2 regions of the Priestia sp. FSL W8-0524 genome follow, and region 2 is predicted to be linked to the other one. Evidence: riboswitches for the same ligand, from Rfam matches in the RefSeq annotation. Region 2 holds a riboswitch; the other holds the start of a gene.
The links. Region 2 has a riboswitch for lysine ahead of NST66_RS22900 (aspartate kinase). Riboswitches for the same ligand answer to the same signal wherever they lie in the genome.

Region 1 (9,102 bases), 2.3 Mb from region 2:
CCGGTTATGAAACATACCTATAGAATGTGCGTATTTACAAACTTTATACACGGCTATCGATATTACTGCACACGAAAAAAGCAAAGGGAGAGTCACTAAGACTGTTCCCTTTGCTTTTTTACTAGGCGACTTTATCGGTGGTGATAATTTTGTTAATCCAGTCTTTTCCTTCTGTAAACCTTGTAACAAGCATCGCTGTTACTGTATTTCCCGTACTGTTTAAGAGCGTAGCAGGGGCGTCAATAATTGTGGAAATGACCGCAATGATGGGCAGAACTTCTGGCGAAAATCCGTAAATTGTAATGATTAACATTTCGCCAATCATACCGCCTCCAGGAATTGCTCCCATTACGGCTCCAACTAAAAAGGCTACGCCTAATATGCTCAAAATACTCGTAGCAGACGTCATATCTTTGCCGAACAAACTGAATAAGAAAACAATTTTTAGAATACCACCGATAACAGAACCATCTTTATGGGTGTTTGCTCCTAATGGAATCACTGTTTCAGCAATATCCAGAGGCACACCCATTTTCTTTGTTGCGTCTAAATTGACTGGAATAGATGCCGCGGAAGAACAGGTAGCAATAGCAGTGATAGAAGGAGCAGCTGCATTTTTCCAAAACAGCTTAATTCCTGCTTTACCGCCAGCAATCCATGCGTATAGCGTAAAGAAGCCAAAATAGTAAACGATTGCAATTAATAAATAAAGAATAAATGCTCTAGCATACCCTTGCAAGATCTTTGGTCCAAGTTCTCCTACTACAGTAGCAAAATAGCACCCTAAACCAATTGGAGCATAGTACATGACAATTTTAACGACTTTCATCGATACTTCTTGACCCGAAGTCAGAAATTTCGCCATAGGCTGTCCTTTTTCACCAGCCATCGTGGTAGCAATACCGAAGATAACGGCAAAGACAATTAATTGTAAAATATGCTCTTTCGAAAATAACTGAACAAAATCAGGTACAGTAAATGTACTAACAAGCTGATTTAAAAGCGTCATTTTTTCAGCTGTATTTTCACTGTCACCCATTAATTCTTTAATGGCAGAAGTATCTACGTTGTGCAGCGGATTGTAAAGTGATGCGCCTAAAAAGCCTAGAACGGCTGAAACAACAGCAGTGGCGACAAACACAACGGCGATACCTAGCATAATTTTACCAAGACGTTTCATTTCGTTCATGTTTGCGATCGCCGAAGCCACACTAAAAAAGACAAGGGGAACGATAATCATGAACATTAAATTAAGAAACAAATCACCAAAGGGCTTTACGACTGCCACATCGGGCCCGATAGCATATCCTGCTATCCCGCCAATTAAAATAGCGAGAAGCAGAATAAGCGATGATCTGTACGTTTTAAATACACTTAAAACCATATAGATTTCCTCCAAACAACAATAGCTTCTTTACTACGCAAGAACAGCTATCATTTGCTCATTGCATACGTAGTAACGACTGGCTTTACATCTTTACGCACCAAATCTTCGTATGTTTCTCGCTCTACAGCAAGACGAGCTTCTCCATTTTTCACAAATACAACAGCAGGGCGCGGAATACGGTTGTAATTGCTAGCCATTGAATAGTTGTAGGCACCTGTAGAGGATACTGCTAGTAAATCTCCTTGATTAACGCGCGGTAAATCGATATCCCAAATAAGCATATCTCCTGATTCACAGCATTTCCCCGCAATTGATACTGTTTCATCTTTTTTATCCGTCACTCTATTAGCCAAGACAGCTTCATGTTTTGCATCGTAAAGAGCAGGACGGATATTATCGGTCATACCGCCATCAATTCCTACGTATTTGCGTACACCTGGAATCTCCTTCGTTGAGCCGATTGTATAAAGCGTTGTACCTGCTTCTCCTACGATGCTTCTTCCAGGCTCAATCCAGACTTCCGGAAGGGTATAATTCTGTTCAGTTAACGTGCGGCTTAGCTTTTCTGTCAGTGCATCTACATAATACTCAACTGGAAGTGGAGAGTCGCTTTCGGTATAACGAATACCAAAACCACCACCTACGTTTAAAACTTTTACTTCAAATTCCATTTTATCACGAATACTGAATAAGAAATCAGTTAAAATATCAATGGCGCGAGAAAAACCATCTACTTCAAAAATTTGCGAACCAATATGACAATGAATGCCTAAAAGATCGTAGTAAGGCTTTTCTAATGCAGAACTTACCGCTTTCATAGCCTGGTCATTGGAAAGACCAAATCCAAACTTGGAGTCTTCCTGTCCGGTCATAATATATTCATGTGTGTGGGCTTCAATCCCTGGAGTAACACGCAGAAGAATAGATGCTTTCTGTTTGCGCTCAGCTGCTAAGGCATGTAAAACTTCAAGTTCGGTAAAGTTATCCACAACAAAACAGCCAATATTCGCATCAAGAGCCATTTCAATTTCTTCAATCGTTTTGTTATTTCCGTGAAAATGAATGCGTTCAGCTGGATATCCCGCTTCAAGAGCTGTAAATAATTCGCCTCCTGAGACCACATCTAATGACATATCAAGCTTCGTTAAAAGGCTAGCCATTTCCATACAAAGAAACGCTTTCCCTGCATAGGCGATTTGATATGAAAAGCCGCTTCTTTGAAAGGCTGAATGGAAGGCCTTGCATTTCGTCTCAATTAATTCTTGATCGTAGATGTATAGGGGAGTGCCGTATTGTTTTTTCAGTTCGACCGTATCGCACTGCCCAATTTCTAAATGATTGCTGCTGTTAATTTTACTCGTTCCATGTAAGTACATAATCCGTATCCCTCCATTTAAATCATTCAACTATAACTTTGATGGTCAGTAGAAAAACACAAAAAAGACCCGTGAAGTGATGTTCACGCGTCTTGGTTTCATAATAATAAAGTATTATTACATTCTAGGCATCAACATCTCTTCAATAGCTCTCCACAAACCAAGTGGTTTGTGACAGCTCAGCATTTATTCAATACTGAACCAGTATATGAACACAATGGATGTTTATATACTTCGGCACGAAATCCCTTTTACTTATCTTCACAGACTCCATTAGTCTCCAATAAGTGACTCTTGATTTCATGCACCTCTATTCTCAGAGAGGAAAATTATATTTAAATGTAACTCCTATTATATTTCCTTTTCCTCTGTCTAGTCAATGAAAAGTTAAGGCATAGGAATATCAAAGAAGATAAATAAAAAAGCTATGAAGCTTCCAGATAGAATCCAAGCAGCCAGCGCTGTCTTCTGATGAATGATTAAAAGTGAGAACGTGACAATATTGAAGAGAAAAGAACATAGCAGCGACCATCCATAATGATGAGTGATACTGTGATTAACATAAGCAATGAACTCAATCACAGTAAATAAAAGCGCCCATAAAAGAATCCACCACAGCCGGCCGCTTACATGCAGCGGCAGCCTTCCTAAAAAAACCGGTATAACAAACGGATAAATAATTAAGGTTATTCCAAGAGAAACCATTAGGTGATCGGGTAGAAAAAGATGATCAATACCAACAGGGTGAAATACCCATACGCGGTGATGAAACAGCAGCACTTCATAAAGCAAATTCCCCGTGACCCAAAACAGCAAAGTAGGGTAGTATTCTTGATACCTTCGCCACTTGCCAAATAGTAAACCAAGAATGATAAAAAATAATACAAATGAAGATTGCATACGCTCTCCTTAAAATAATGGTTATTTCTTTTTATTTACATATTATAGTGGTTTTATTCTTTCATTTTTTTATTCAGCACCTATAATAGAAAAGCCGTAAGCCACAGCGTTAAAGACGTACTACCACTATTTATGGCTTTCTTCACCCTGTTATAATCTTGGTAAAAGAACTTCTACCGCTTTTGTTTACGAGACGAAAGGAGCTATATGTCAAAGTCAGCAAGGCTTAAAAATAAGCTTAAAATAGCTTCGCCTAGTATGTGACTTCTTTTTTTGCTATGCTAAAATTGCATACATATAGCATGAGAATACTAGAAGAAAGAAAAGGGTGTTTTGGTATGAAAACATACATCGTAGTTGGAGCTGGGGTACTTGGAGCTTCTACGGCATATCATTTAGCAAAAGCAGGAGCAGATGTGACATTGATAGATCGCAAGGATGCTGGTCAAGCTACTGATGCAGCAGCAGGAATTGTTTGTCCATGGCTTTCGCAGCGTCGAAATAAAGCATGGTACCGCTTAGCAAAAGGCGGCGCCAAGTACTATCAAACATTAATTCAGCAATTAGAAGAAGATGGAGAAACGGATACGGGATATAAGCGAGTAGGAGCAATTAGTTTACACACTGATGAACAAAAGCTTAAAAAAATGGAAGAACGAGCATATAAGCGTCGGGAAGAAGCCCCCGAAATAGGCGAGATTACACGTTTATCCGCTAAAGAAACACAGGCTTTGTTTCCGGCTCTTTCGGAAGAATACAGTTCAGTTCATATTAGTGGAGCCGCTCGCGTTAACGGAAGAGCTCTTCGAAACGCACTTGTGAATGCAGCGAAGAAAAACGGTGCAAAAATAATAGAAGGAAACGCAGAACTACTTTATGAAAATAATCAAGTAACGGGCGTTGCCGTAAATGGACAAACCCTTCTAGCAAGTACAACAATCGTGACAGCAGGAGCGTGGGCAAATCAATTACTAGAGCCTCTTGGAGTGAAATTTTTAGCAAGCTTTCAAAAAGCGCAAATTGTCCACTTGCATCTTCCTGATTTAGATACAAAAGACTGGCCCGTTGTAATGCCTCCAAGCGACCAATATATTCTTTCGTTTGAACAAGGTCAAATTGTCATAGGAGCAACACATGAAAACGACACGGGTTATGACTTGAGAGTAACGGCTGGGGGGCTTCATGAAATTTTTTCAAAGGCCTTATTAATTGCTCCTGGCTTAACAGAAAGCACAGTCTTAGAAACAAGGGTAGGGTTTCGACCATTTACTCCAGGCTTCTTGCCAGTCATTGGGGCTCTTCCAGCTTACGAAGGAATACTAGTAGCGAATGGTCTCGGAGCTTCAGGCTTAACGTCGGGTCCTTATCTTGGTTCAGAGCTTGCTAAATTAGCACTTGAAATGGAAATGGAAATTGATCTTAGCGATTATGATGTAAGAGGAGCTATTGAGTCCTAAGCAAATAGAATGAATGAAAACAAATAGAAGTTCGCAAACTATAACTACTATATGATGAAAGGAAGTAGATTGTTTGCGAAAGGTTATGATAAGTGCAGCAGCAGCTTTTTTATTTATGAGCGGGACGCCTGTATTAGCGGAAAACAATCCTCAGCCAGAAACAAAAGACGTGCAGCTGACGTCTCAGCAAAAGCAGGAATTATCCGTTCTGTACAAAGAAATGTTCGAAAAAAAGAAAGAAATACTTTCAAAATATGTGGAGTACGGCGTGCTAAGCAAAACGGAGAGTCAAAACATTTCTTCACATATGGAAAATCGCTATCAGCATATGGAGAAAAATGGGTTTGTTCCGAAGCGGCACTGTCATAAAATGCATCATTCAAAGTAATTCCTATTCACATAAAAAAGCGCCTATACAGGCGCTTTTTTTATGTGAATGAATGGAAAATATCTGCTTCTTTATCTAGTAAATTTTAAACGCCTCATGTAAAATTAAGAGAATGAGAACGATTAGGAAAGATGCTAGTGAGGGGTAGGTAAATATGAACGATGAACGAAAATAAAAAAATAGTCCGATTACATGCAGAAAATCATTCAGCTGAGGCTCTAGGAATCATATTTGCTTACAAACAAAAAGGTGACCACCTTGTTTACAGTATGTATCAAGGAGAAAGCGTTTCTGAGCAAAAAATACCTCTAGAAGAATGGGTCTCGTATGAGCATTTTTTCGAAGCGCTAAATAAAAAGAAAACGCTTATGTACGAGCTTCAAATAAATGATAAACGCTATGTAGTAAACTTAACCCCTTTATCTTACACAGAAAAGCCTGAAATTATGGGACATTGCGTTAATATAACTACTTATCAAGAGAAAAAAGAACAGATTCAGCCTTTTATTTATCATAACGCAGATGCTGTTGCTATCGTTGACTTAGAGGGTAAAACGCTTCAAGTGAACCCTGCGTTTGAGAATACATTTGGCTGGACGTTTGAAGAAATTCATCAAAAGCCTCTTCCGATTATACCTTCGTTTTTAAAGGAGCCCGTGTGCGAACTTCACAAGACTATTCAATCAGGGGAATCGAAAACGGAATTTGAGACGGTAAGACAGCATAAAGACGGGCATTTAATTAATGTAAGCGTCACACTATTTCGCGTTGAAAATATGAATGATTGGCCGTTATGCATTGCGTTTGTCTATCGAGATATAACATCGCGCAAGCAGGATGAGACGGCTTTAAAAGAAAGCGAACAGCGCTACCGAAGTTTGATTGAGTTATCCCCGGAAGCAATTATCGTTCATAGTGAAGGTAAAATTGATTATATCAACCCTGCAGGAGCTAAAGCACTAGGATACAAGAATCCTCAAGATGTATTAGGAGCTTGTGTTTATCAGTTTGTTCACCCTGATTACTATGATGTTGTAAAACAGCGAATTTATCGAATGAAAACAGAAAATAAATCTGTGGATCTGCAGGAAGAAAAGTTTATTCATAAAGACGGTCATACGATTGATGCCGAAACCATTGCCTTTCCTATTCCGTATATGGGAAAGCAGGCCATTCAAGTTTTGTTTCGTGATATTACAGAACGTAAAAAAACTGAAAAATTGCTGCGTGAATCCGCTCAGCTTTCCTTAGTCGGACAGTTAGCAGCGGGTATCGCTCACGAAATCAGAAACCCTCTAACAGCGGTAAAAGGATTTATGCAGTTATTAGAAGAAACGAGCGGTCAGCCTTACTATGTAGAAATGATAAATCATGAGTTAGATAGAATCGAATTGATTGCCGACGAGTTCTTGAGTCTTGCAAAGCCTCAGGCGAAAACCTACAAAGACAAACACGTCCAAGATATCTTAGAGAACACGTTAAAGCTAGCTGAGGTGCAGGGGATTACAGAGAAAATTCACGTAAAGAAAGAGATTGATCTTCATCTTCCTCTCGTATTATGCGAAGAAAACCAGTTAAAACAGGTCTTTAGCAATATATTTAAAAATGCCGTCGAATCTATGCCAAGTGGAGGAACTGTAACGATTCAACTAAAAAGATTTAATCAGGAGAACCTTGTTGTCCGGTTTAGCGACGAGGGGCCAGGCATCACGCAGGAACGAATGCAGCATTTAGGAAAACCTTTTTATAGTACGAAAGAGAAAGGAACGGGGCTTGGACTGATGGTGTGCTATAAGATCATTCGAGAACATAGAGGAGAAATTAACTTTGTAAGTGAACTTGGAAAAGGAACTACCGTAGACATTCTTTTGCCTTTTAAAAAGTAGATTCTACTTTTATAAGCATGAAACCTTTTCTAAAGGGGAATACATGTTAGTGAACGAATAATGAGGTTAAAATAGGAGGGAATACGATGGAACGTATTGAAACGGGAGAGATTTTTACAATTTTAGATGAAAATGATCAAGAGCAAGATATTGAAGTGCTTGGAAAAATGACGATTGAAGGCCACGATTATATTGCCGTTGCGTTTGTGGAAGAAGTTTTAATTGAAACAGAAGAAGAAATTGATGTTTTCTTTTTAAAAATTGAAGATGATGGTGAATGGTCTTCAATTGAAGATGATGATGAGTTTGAAAAAGTATCAGCCGTATTTGAGGAAATGACATCCGCGTAAAAAGAGAGGTTACAACCTCTCTTTTTTTTATTTCTGAATAATATAATATTTAGAATTTTTCTAAAAATATCTTGCTGAATTATTTCCCTTCATTTATGATGAATATGTAACATACCAACCGGTTAGTAAGTAAATGAAAGCGAGGGACTACCGTGTATTTTTCTTACTCTGACAAAGTAGTGAAGCTGCAAAAAGAATTGAGCTCTTTTATGGAAGAGCATATTTATCCAAATGAACGGCTATACGAACAACAGCTGAATGAACAGCCATCTAGATGGTCAACTGTTCCTCCAATCATGGAAGAGTTAAAAGAAAAAGCAAAGCGAGCCGGGCTATGGAACTTATTTTTGCCAGAAAGCGAATACGGAGCAGGTCTAACAAATGTAGAATACGCTCCTCTTTGCGAAATTATGGGCCGTTCTATTATTGGACCAGAAGCTTTTAACTGCGGAGCTCCTGACACTGGCAATATGGAAGTGCTGGTTCGATACGGAACGCCTGAACAGAAAGAAAAATGGCTAAAGCCTCTGTTAAATGGAGACATTCGCTCCTGCTTTTCTATGACAGAACCAGATGTAGGTTCTTCTGATGCCACAAACATTCAGTGCAGTATTGTAAGAGAAGGCGATGAATATGTAATCAATGGAAGAAAATGGTGGTCTTCAGGTGCGGGAGATCCTCGCTGCAAAATTGCTATTGTCATGGGAAAAAGCGATTTTAACGCATCTAAATATGAACAGCAGTCTATGATTCTAGTTCCATTAAATACTCCGGGAGTTAAAATTGAACGAATGCTGCCAGTCTTTGGATACGATCACGCTCCTCATGGACATGCTGAAATTCATTATGACAATGTGCGTGTGCCAGCATCCAATATGCTTTTAGGCGAAGGAAAAGGGTTTGCTATTGCTCAAGGTAGATTAGGGCCTGGACGTATTCATCACTGCATGCGTCTAATAGGAGCAGCTGAAAGAGCGCTCGAAGAATTATGTAAGCGTATTCAAATTCGTTCTACATTTAATAAGGTGCTTTCTCAGCAAGGGGTTATTCAAGAATGGGTGGCAGAATCGCGTATTGAAATTGAGCAAGCTCGCTTATTAACATTAAAAGCTGCTTATATGATGGACACAGTTGGAAATAAAAAAGCGCGGAAAGAAATTGCCATGATTAAAGTAATAGCTCCTGCTATGGCTTTAAAAGTCATTGATCGTGCCATTCAAGCATTTGGAGCAGCAGGTGTTTCAGAAGACACGCCGCTTGCGGCACTTTGGGCAAATGCCCGCACTTTGCGCCTTGCCGATGGTCCAGACGAAGTGCACAAAGCACAGCTTGCAAGACTTGAGCTAAAATCCTATCAA
Region 2 (9,102 bases):
CTGTTACTTGATGAAAGATAAATATGGAACGGTCATTTACGTAGGAAAAGCAAAAGTATTAAAAAATCGAGTACGTTCCTACTTTACCGGATCTCATGACGGAAAGACGCTTCGACTTGTAAACGACATTGTCGACTTTGAATATATCGTCACATCTTCTAATTTAGAAGCGCTTATTTTAGAAATGAATTTAATTAAAAAGCATGACCCAAAATACAATATTATGCTTAAAGACGATAAGGGCTATCCGTTTATTAAGATTACAGCTGAAAAACAGCCCCGACTTGTTATTACAAGAAAAATAAAAAAAGATAAAGGGAAATACTTCGGTCCTTATCCTAATGTTCAAGCAGCAAATGAAACAAAGCGGCTTCTTGATCGCATTTATCCGTTAAGAAAGTGCTCCACTATGCCAGATAGGCCTTGTTTGTATTACCATATCGGGCAATGTCTAGCTCCTTGCGTAAAAGAGGTAAAAGAAGAGCAAAACAAACAAATTATTGAAAATATCACGCGGTTTTTAAATGGTGGATATGAGCATGTCAAAACAGAGTTAACTGAAAAAATGTTAAAAGCTTCAGAAGAACTTGACTTTGAACGGGCTAAAGAATACCGAGATCAAATTGCTCATATCGAAGCGACAATGGAAAAGCAAAAAGTAACGTTTAATGATTTTGTTAATCGAGATGTGTTTGGCTATTCTTACGATAAAGGCTGGATGTGTGTTCAAGTTTTCTTTATTCGCCAAGGGAAATTAATTGAGCGAGAAGTTTCTATGTTTCCTTTTTATAAAGAGCCAGAAGAAGATTTCTTAACTTTTATCGGTCAGTTTTATGCCAAAAATATTAAGCCAAAAGAAGTGATGGTTCCAGCAACGATTGATGCAGAGTTAGCTGAGAAGTTAGTAGAAGTAGAGGTTCAGCATCCAAAGCGAGGCAAAAAGAAAGAATTAGTAGAACTTGCGTGTAAAAATGCAAAGATTGCGCTCGGTGAAAAATTCTATTTAATTGAACGAGATGAAGAGCGTACAGTTGGCGCAGTTGAACGGTTAGGAGAAGAGCTTGGAATTGCCGCTCCTTATCGGATTGAAGCATTTGATAACTCAAATATTCAAGGAACAGACCCAGTTTCTGCGATGATTGTTTTTGTTGATGGGAAACCGGAAAAGAAAGAATATCGCAAATATAAAATTAAGACCGTAAAGGGACCAGATGATTACAGTTCCATGAGGGAAGTCGTTCGCAGACGGTATTCCAGAGCGTTAAAAGAAGGCCTTCCGCTTCCGGATTTAATTGTTGTAGATGGAGGCAAAGGGCATTTAGCTGCAGTCCAGGACGTTCTCGAAAATGAATTGGGACTTTTAGTGCCTACAGCAGGTCTTGTCAAAGATGATAAGCACAGAACCTCCAATCTGATGATTGGTGAGCCTCCTCAAATCATACCGCTTGAACGCAATAGTCAAGAATTTTATTTGCTTCAGCGAATTCAAGATGAAGTTCACCGCTTTGCGATTACCTTCCACCGTCAAGTGCGCTCTAAGTCCGCTTTTCAGTCAGTTCTGGACGACATTCCGGGAGTGGGAGAAAAGCGTAAAAAAGCTTTGTTAAAGCATTTTGGTTCGGTGAAAAAATTGAAAGAAGCAACGATTGAAGATATTCGAAATTCAGGTGTTCCTCAGAACATTGCTGAAAAAATTTATGAAACATTGCAAAAATAGTCTTGAAATAATAGAAAATATTTGATAAGCTATTAACTAATTTCATACGACACTTCATCAAATGAAGTGAAGATAGAGGTGCAAATTTAATCAGTACGCATCAGGAAGGGTATGAGCCCTTATGAACGATGCGGAAAGGGAAATTTGCCGAAGTGAACATTACCTCATAGTAATGATTGCTGGTTCTGCGTTGAATAAACGTAGGATTGTCAAGATGTAGATTCTTGGAGAGCTATCTCACGGCAGTGGACGGTTATGTTTTATAATTTTCGTTCGTTAAGCAATGAGAGCTCATCTCATTGCTTTTTTTATTGTCTGAGTAAAAAAATTTAGCTTCTCATCATCCTGCATATGCAAATTTATTGAAAAGGAATGAACAAAATTATGGCATTAATCGTTCAAAAATTTGGTGGAACATCTGTTGGTTCTGTTGAACGTATTCAACATGTAGCAAACCGTGTTATTCAAGAAGCAGAGCGCGGTAACCAAGTAGTAGTTGTTGTATCGGCAATGGGCAAAACCACAGATGCACTGGTGAAATTAGCAAGTGATATTACGGACAGTCCAAGTAAACGCGAAATGGATATGCTTCTTACAACTGGAGAACAAGTAACGATTTCCCTGTTAACAATGGCTCTTCAATTCAAAGGTCATGAAGCCACTTCGCTAACAGGTTGGCAAGCTGGTATCCAGACGGAAGCAGTTCACAGCAATGCACGAATCCAGCACATTGACACGACTCGTATTCAAAGCCAATTAGATAGAGGTCGAATCGTAGTAGTAGCTGGATTCCAAGGCTGTTCAGAAGATGGAAGCATTACAACATTAGGTCGAGGCGGCTCTGACACGACGGCAGTAGCTCTTGCCGCGGCACTAAAAGCTGCAAAATGTGATATTTATACAGACGTAACAGGAGTGTTTACGACGGATCCGCGCTACGTAGAAGATGCTCGTAAACTTCATTCTATTTCATATGACGAAATGTTAGAATTAGCCAATTTAGGAGCAGGGGTGCTGCATCCGCGCGCTGTTGAGTTTGCAAAAAATTATCAGGTACCGCTAGAAGTGCGTTCAAGCTTAGAAAACGAGAATGGAACGATTGTTGAGGAGGAAGTTTCAATGGAACAAAACTTAGTCGTAAGAGGAATTGCGTTTGAAGATAATATTTCACGGGTGACAATTGAAGGGTTAAACAACGAGTTACAAACTCTTTCTACTATTTTTACAGCATTAGCAAAAGAACAGTTAAACGTGGATATTATTATTCAAAACGTAACGGCTAATAATCGCCTCTCTATCTCATTTTCTATTAAAACTGTAGACGTAGAAGCTGCTCTTGCCGTCTTAAAAGAGTATAAATCTACCTTGGGGTATACGCGTATTGAACATGAAAGCAGTCTGGCTAAAGTATCGATTGTGGGATCTGGCATGATATCTAATCCAGGTGTTGCAGCCGAAATGTTTGAAGTGCTGGCAGGAGAGAAAATTGAAGTGAAGATGGTCAGCACGTCTGAAATTAAAGTATCTACAGTTGTACCGCATGCTGATATGGTAAAAGCTGTTGAGACGCTTCACGTAGCATTTGAATTAGAAGAGCAGCAGGCAGTGCAAGTATAAAGAAGAGAAAAAAGACGTGGTATCTCCACGTCTTTTATATATACGTATTTCTTACTTTTTATAACGCTCCGCACGGGTTTCGGTAGGTAAGATATCTTTTCGGTCCCACTGCACGGAAATCAGCACTTTTCCGTTCTTTTCTTTAGGTGTTAAGTAGGCTTCTGTTAGGCAGTTGTTTTGACGCTGAATCTGTTCAGCCACAAATCCTGACTCAAGATGAAATGAACAAGTTTCCTGCTGAAATCTTTTGCTGACCACATCACCTGATAACTCAAGCTCTAGTGAATATTTATCTTTTTTGGCAAGCGTCAGTGTTCCCCAGGAAGCTGCTTTAAAAAAAGCGACGATTTCATCCATTGTATTTAATGGATATTTACGCGCAAGGTGTTTTCCTGCCCAGTATGAGATGGTATTCGTTTCGTCTCCAAGAAGCTCTGGAATCAACACGTCACGCAAAAGACTGTATCCAAAATATGGAACGTGATCAAGAGCTCTCTCTGTTTCAGCTGCGGCATTAGGTTCTAATGTTTCCATCGTCTCTTCAAGTTCTTGCTGTGATTCTGTTTGTAAATTGCTCATGCTTTCCCCTCTTTCTTTACTACTATTATATACAAATCTAAAAAACCTCTCACGCATTTTTTTAATAAAATGTAAGAGGATCTTTATTATGGTAAAAAGAGTTAGATGTAAAGATAAAAAATCCATAAAATTACTTTTAAAAGGGTACTTTTACCTGTGTAAATGTTTTGTGAACTTGTTTACAATAAAAGTATAAAGTAAACGCTTACTTAACTGTGGCAAGCGATATTATAATAGAAAGAAAAAATCTTTAACATCAATGTAGTAAGCGTTAACAAATATAAAATTTTATAAATTTATATTTTATCACACGTGTTGATTAACCAAAATCATCCAGAAACTCCTTCGTATAGTTTTTGATAGAATTCAAGTGTTTCATAGATGGCTATTCGCCATTCTAAAGGCAGGGTAGCGCAAAGAAACAGACGTGTGAACCCTGCAAATGATAAGGGTTTTCGTGTGTTTTTCTTGCTACCTTGTATATGTAAAAACTTTAGTAAAACGTAGGCGATGAGTGCGGTGAACAACTGATTGAACACGGCGTTTGGTGTTGTACCGAATAAAATCGGTACATTTAAGTTTTGTTTGATCCAGCGAAAGAACGATTCAATGGCCCAGCGTGCTTTATACATGTCGGCAATTTCTTCTGCCGTGACGTTCATCAAGCTTGTCACAACGCGTATCTCCTTACCGTCATGATCGGTAAATTGCACGACACGCTGGCGTGTCTTTGTCTGTTTTTGTGGGGTACCAAGGATACACGTAAAATCGCCGGTCACATTCGAATCCTTTTTACGTGTACCTTTCAGCGCTTTTTTGCGATTTAACTGGATATTCTCTTTTAAGCGAATGACAAAATGTTGTTTTTCTTTCTCTGTCACGTAGCGATCGACTTTTTCAATGGAAAAATAGGCACGGTCGCCTATGAAGATAAAGCGTTTATCCTCAAGGCATGTACCAACGGGTCCGTCATGTTTTAATCCGGTTGTTTCGACAACTTGAAGAGGCATCGCAGTTTCGTTGGTGAAGCTAACATGCAGTTTAATGCCCGCGCGTTCGCCGTGATAAACTGCCCATGGTAGGCGTGTCTTCCCGACTGTTACCGTTGTCGAATCCACTGCCATCGGTATTTTTTTCATCTTGAGGGTGCGACGAGTAGCTCGGTTGAGCTTCCCGACAATGACTTCAAAAATACGTTTCATAATGGCGTAATTAAGAGCCTTCATGTGCTTGGAAAGCGAAGAATGGTCAATGGAAACGAGTCCAACACTTGGCCCAACATCGGCTGCGTGACGTAAGCTTTTCCATTCGTTTGTCGCTGCACCAATTAAATAAGAAATAAGCGTTGACACGGTACATTTTCGGGCTGTGTCAACAAAACCAAACTCGGCTAGAATCGCTTGAAGTTCAGCTTCAGAAAGAAAGTTTTGAATGAGATGTGGAGACGTGGTATTCTTATTCATGAGAGATTCCTCTTTTCGTAAATGTTGGTGTGGTAACTTACATTTTACATGAGAATCTCTCTTTTTTATTTGGTTTTATTGGAATAAATTAGATAATCAACAGGCGTGATATTTTATAGAAGATTTAAACATCTTGCCTTGACGCTCTTAATCGATGGGAGTAAAATTAACCTGTCACATACTTTATTAGGAAATGCAAAGGTTTTCATTTCCTGTATTCACGATTAATCTATTTGTCTAGTGGGAGTAAGAAAGTTCTTCACAAACTATGTTCATTTAACTAAGGGGGGTCTACGCAGATGGCGGCAAACAGAGAGTTTCAATATCGGAGAATCCATTCACTACTTGGAGTAATACCAATCGGGATTTTCTTAACACAGCATTTAGTTGTGAATCATTTCGCGACAAAGGGAGAAGAATCATTTAATCAAGCAGCTCACTTCATGGAGAGCTTACCTTTCCGCTATGCTCTAGAAATTTTCATTATTTTCTTACCAATCGTTTTTCACGCAATATACGGTCTTTACATCGCATTCACTGCTAAAACAAACGTTAACAACTATGGATTTTTCCGTAACTGGATGTTTATCCTTCAGCGTGTTTCAGGTGTAATCACACTTATCTTCATCACATGGCACGTATGGGAAACCAGAATACAAGCTGCGCTTGGAAAAGAAGTAGATTTTCAAATGATGGAACGAATTTTAAGCAACCCAGCAATGTTTGCATTCTACATAGTTGGTGTTGTATCTACGATCTTCCACTTTGCAAACGGTCTATGGTCATTTGGAGTTAGCTGGGGGTTAACTGTAACACCACGTTCTCAAAGAATTTCAACTTATGTGACATTAGCAATCTTCTTAGCACTTACATTCGTAGGTGTTCGTACATTATTCGCATTTGCATAAAATTAAGGTTTTGAAGGAGTGGGGTTCCGATGAGTAACGGAAAAATCATCGTAGTCGGTGGCGGTTTAGCTGGCTTGATGGCAACAATAAAAATTGCTGAGTCTGGCAAGCAAGTAGATTTATTTTCACTAGTTCCGGTAAAAAGATCTCACTCAGTTTGCGCGCAAGGTGGAATCAACGGAGCCGTAAATACGAAAGGTGAAGGAGATTCACCATGGGAACACTTTGATGACACAGTGTATGGCGGAGACTTTTTAGCCAACCAGCCACCTGTAAAAGCAATGTGTGAAGCAGCTCCTGGTATTATTCACTTACTTGACCGTATGGGTGTTATGTTTAACCGTACTCCTGAGGGTTTGTTAGACTTCAGACGATTTGGCGGAACGCAGCATCACCGTACGGCTTTTGCCGGAGCAACAACGGGTCAACAGTTATTGTACGCATTAGATGAGCAGGTTCGTCGCTATGAAGTTGCCGGACTTGTGACAAAGTACGAAGGATGGGAATTCTTAGGTGCTGTTCTTGATGATGAGCGCAGCTGTCGCGGAATTTCTGCACAGAATTTAAAATCAATGGAAATTAAAACGTTCCCAGCTGATGCGGTTATTATGGCTACAGGTGGACCTGGTATTGTCTTTGGAAAATCGACGAACTCAGTTATTAATACAGGTTCAGCGGCATCTATCGTGTATCAGCAAGGTGCATACTATTCAAACGGAGAGTTTATTCAAATTCATCCAACTGCTATCCCGGGAGATGATAAGCTTCGTCTTATGAGTGAATCTGCTCGTGGAGAAGGCGGACGCGTTTGGACATATAAAGACGGTAAACCTTGGTATTTCTTAGAGGAAAAATATCCGGCATACGGTAACTTAGTACCTCGTGATATTGCAACTCGTGAAATTTTTGACGTCTGCGTAGCGCAGAAGTTAGGAATTAACGGAGAGAACATGGTTTATCTGGACCTTTCACATAAAGATCCAAAAGAGCTAGACATTAAACTTGGAGGTATCATCGAAATCTATGAAAAATTCATGGGCGATGATCCGCGCAAAGTACCAATGAAGATTTTCCCAGCCGTACACTATTCAATGGGCGGTTTATGGGTGGATTACGATCAAATGACAAATATCCCTGGCTTGTTCGCAGCTGGTGAGTGTGATTATTCGCAGCACGGAGCGAACCGTTTAGGAGCAAACTCATTATTGTCAGCTATTTATGGCGGTATGGTTGCTGGTCCTAAAGCCGTTGAATACATCAATGGTTTAGAAAAGAGCGCAGATGCTATTTCTTCAAGCGTATATGATCGTCATGTGAAAGAAGAAGAAGAGAAATGGAACAATATCATGAATCTTCAAGGTACAGAAAATGCATACGTTCTTCATAAAGAGCTAGGGGAATGGATGACTGACAACGTGACAGTCGTACGATACAATGACAAACTGTTAAAAACAGATGAAAAGATTCAAGAATTAATTGAACGCTATGATCGTATTAACATTAATGACACGGCTAAATGGAGTAATCAAGCGGCAACATTTACTCGTCAGCTTCAAAACATGCTCCAACTTTCACGTGTTGTAACGCTTGGAGCTTACAACCGTAACGAAAGTCGCGGTGCTCATTATAAGCCGGATTTCCCAGATCGTAACGATGAAGAATTCTTAAAAACAACAATGGCATCTTTCGTTGATAAGAAAACGGCTCCTTCTTTCCATTATGAAGAGGTAGACGTATCGTTAATCAAACCGCGTAAGCGCGACTACACAAAGAAAAAAGATGAAAAACCAAAAAAACAACAAGAGGGGGTTCGTTAATCAATGAGTGAACAACAAACAGTCCAAAAGACAGTGCGCTTCATTATTACACGTCAAGATTCAGCTGAATCTGCTCCTTACAATCAGGAGTTTGAAATTCCGTATCGTCCGAATATGAACGTTATTTCAGCACTGATGGAAATCAGACGTAACCCTGTTGATGCTTCAGGTAAAGAGGTTGCTCCGATAAACTGGGAAATGAACTGTTTAGAGGAAGTATGCGGAGCCTGTTCAATGGTTATCAACGGTAAACCTCGTCAGTCATGTACAGCTCTTGTTGATAAACTAGAACAGCCGATTCGCTTGCAGCCAATGAAAACATTCCCTGTTGTTCGTGACTTGCAGGTAGACCGCAGCCGTATGTTTGATTCACTGAAAAAAGTAAAAGCCTGGGTTCCGATCGATGGCACATACGATTTAGGACCAGGACCGCGTATGCCTGAAAAGAAACGTCAGTGGGCGTATGAGTTATCCAAGTGTATGACATGCGGCGTTTGCTTAGAAGCTTGTCCAAACGTAAACGACAAGTCAAACTTCATCGGTCCAGCACCGCTTTCTCAAGTTCGCTTGTTTAATGCCCATCCAACCGGTGCGTTAAATAAAGGAGAACGTTTAGAGACGATTATGGGTGATGGAGGGCTAGCGAACTGCGGGAACTCTCAAAACTGCGTTCAATCATGTCCAAAAGGAATTCCATTGACTACTTCAATCGCAGCTTTGAACCGCGACACAACAATTCAAGCATTCAGAAGTTTCTTTGGTAGCGATCAAGTATAACCACTCCAAACCTCTCCACGTGGAGAGGTTTTATTTTGTCTATGACGAACGGAGGAAATACAGATGAATAATATTTCGTATATTGAAGACATGGATCACTGGAAAGAGTCATTTTCGTTTAAGCAGAAAATCAAGGTAAGATTTTCGGAAACAGATATGTTTGGGCACTTAAATAATACGGTTCCTTTTGTTTATTTTGAACAAATACGTACGGAATTCTTTCA

Region 1: another riboswitch for lysine. It lies ahead of lysA (diaminopimelate decarboxylase); the one in region 2 lies ahead of NST66_RS22900 (aspartate kinase).

Annotation. Positions count from the first base shown of each region.
Region 1 covers NZ_JBBOUG010000001.1:2,052,330-2,061,431, forward strand. Annotated here, with positions in the region: gene NST66_RS10285 (dicarboxylate/amino acid:cation symporter) at 122-1,384, opposite strand; gene lysA (diaminopimelate decarboxylase) at 1,435-2,763, opposite strand; lysine riboswitch at 2,902-3,084, opposite strand; gene NST66_RS10295 (CBO0543 family protein) at 3,151-3,663, opposite strand; gene NST66_RS10300 (NAD(P)/FAD-dependent oxidoreductase) at 4,002-5,120, shown strand; gene NST66_RS10305 (YckD family protein) at 5,194-5,508, shown strand; gene NST66_RS10310 (PAS domain-containing sensor histidine kinase) at 5,670-7,394, shown strand; gene NST66_RS10315 (DUF1292 domain-containing protein) at 7,481-7,744, shown strand; gene NST66_RS10320 (acyl-CoA dehydrogenase) at 7,897-9,102, shown strand, end outside.
Region 2 covers NZ_JBBOUG010000001.1:4,372,205-4,381,306, reverse strand. Annotated here, with positions in the region: gene uvrC (excinuclease ABC subunit UvrC) at 1-1,717, shown strand, start outside; lysine riboswitch at 1,783-1,960, shown strand; gene NST66_RS22900 (aspartate kinase) at 2,102-3,334, shown strand; gene NST66_RS22895 (YslB family protein) at 3,386-3,913, opposite strand; gene NST66_RS22890 (IS4 family transposase) at 4,243-5,376, opposite strand; gene NST66_RS22885 (succinate dehydrogenase cytochrome b558 subunit) at 5,676-6,284, shown strand; gene sdhA (succinate dehydrogenase flavoprotein subunit) at 6,314-8,101, shown strand; gene sdhB (succinate dehydrogenase iron-sulfur subunit) at 8,105-8,878, shown strand; gene NST66_RS22870 (acyl-CoA thioesterase) at 8,942-9,102, shown strand, end outside.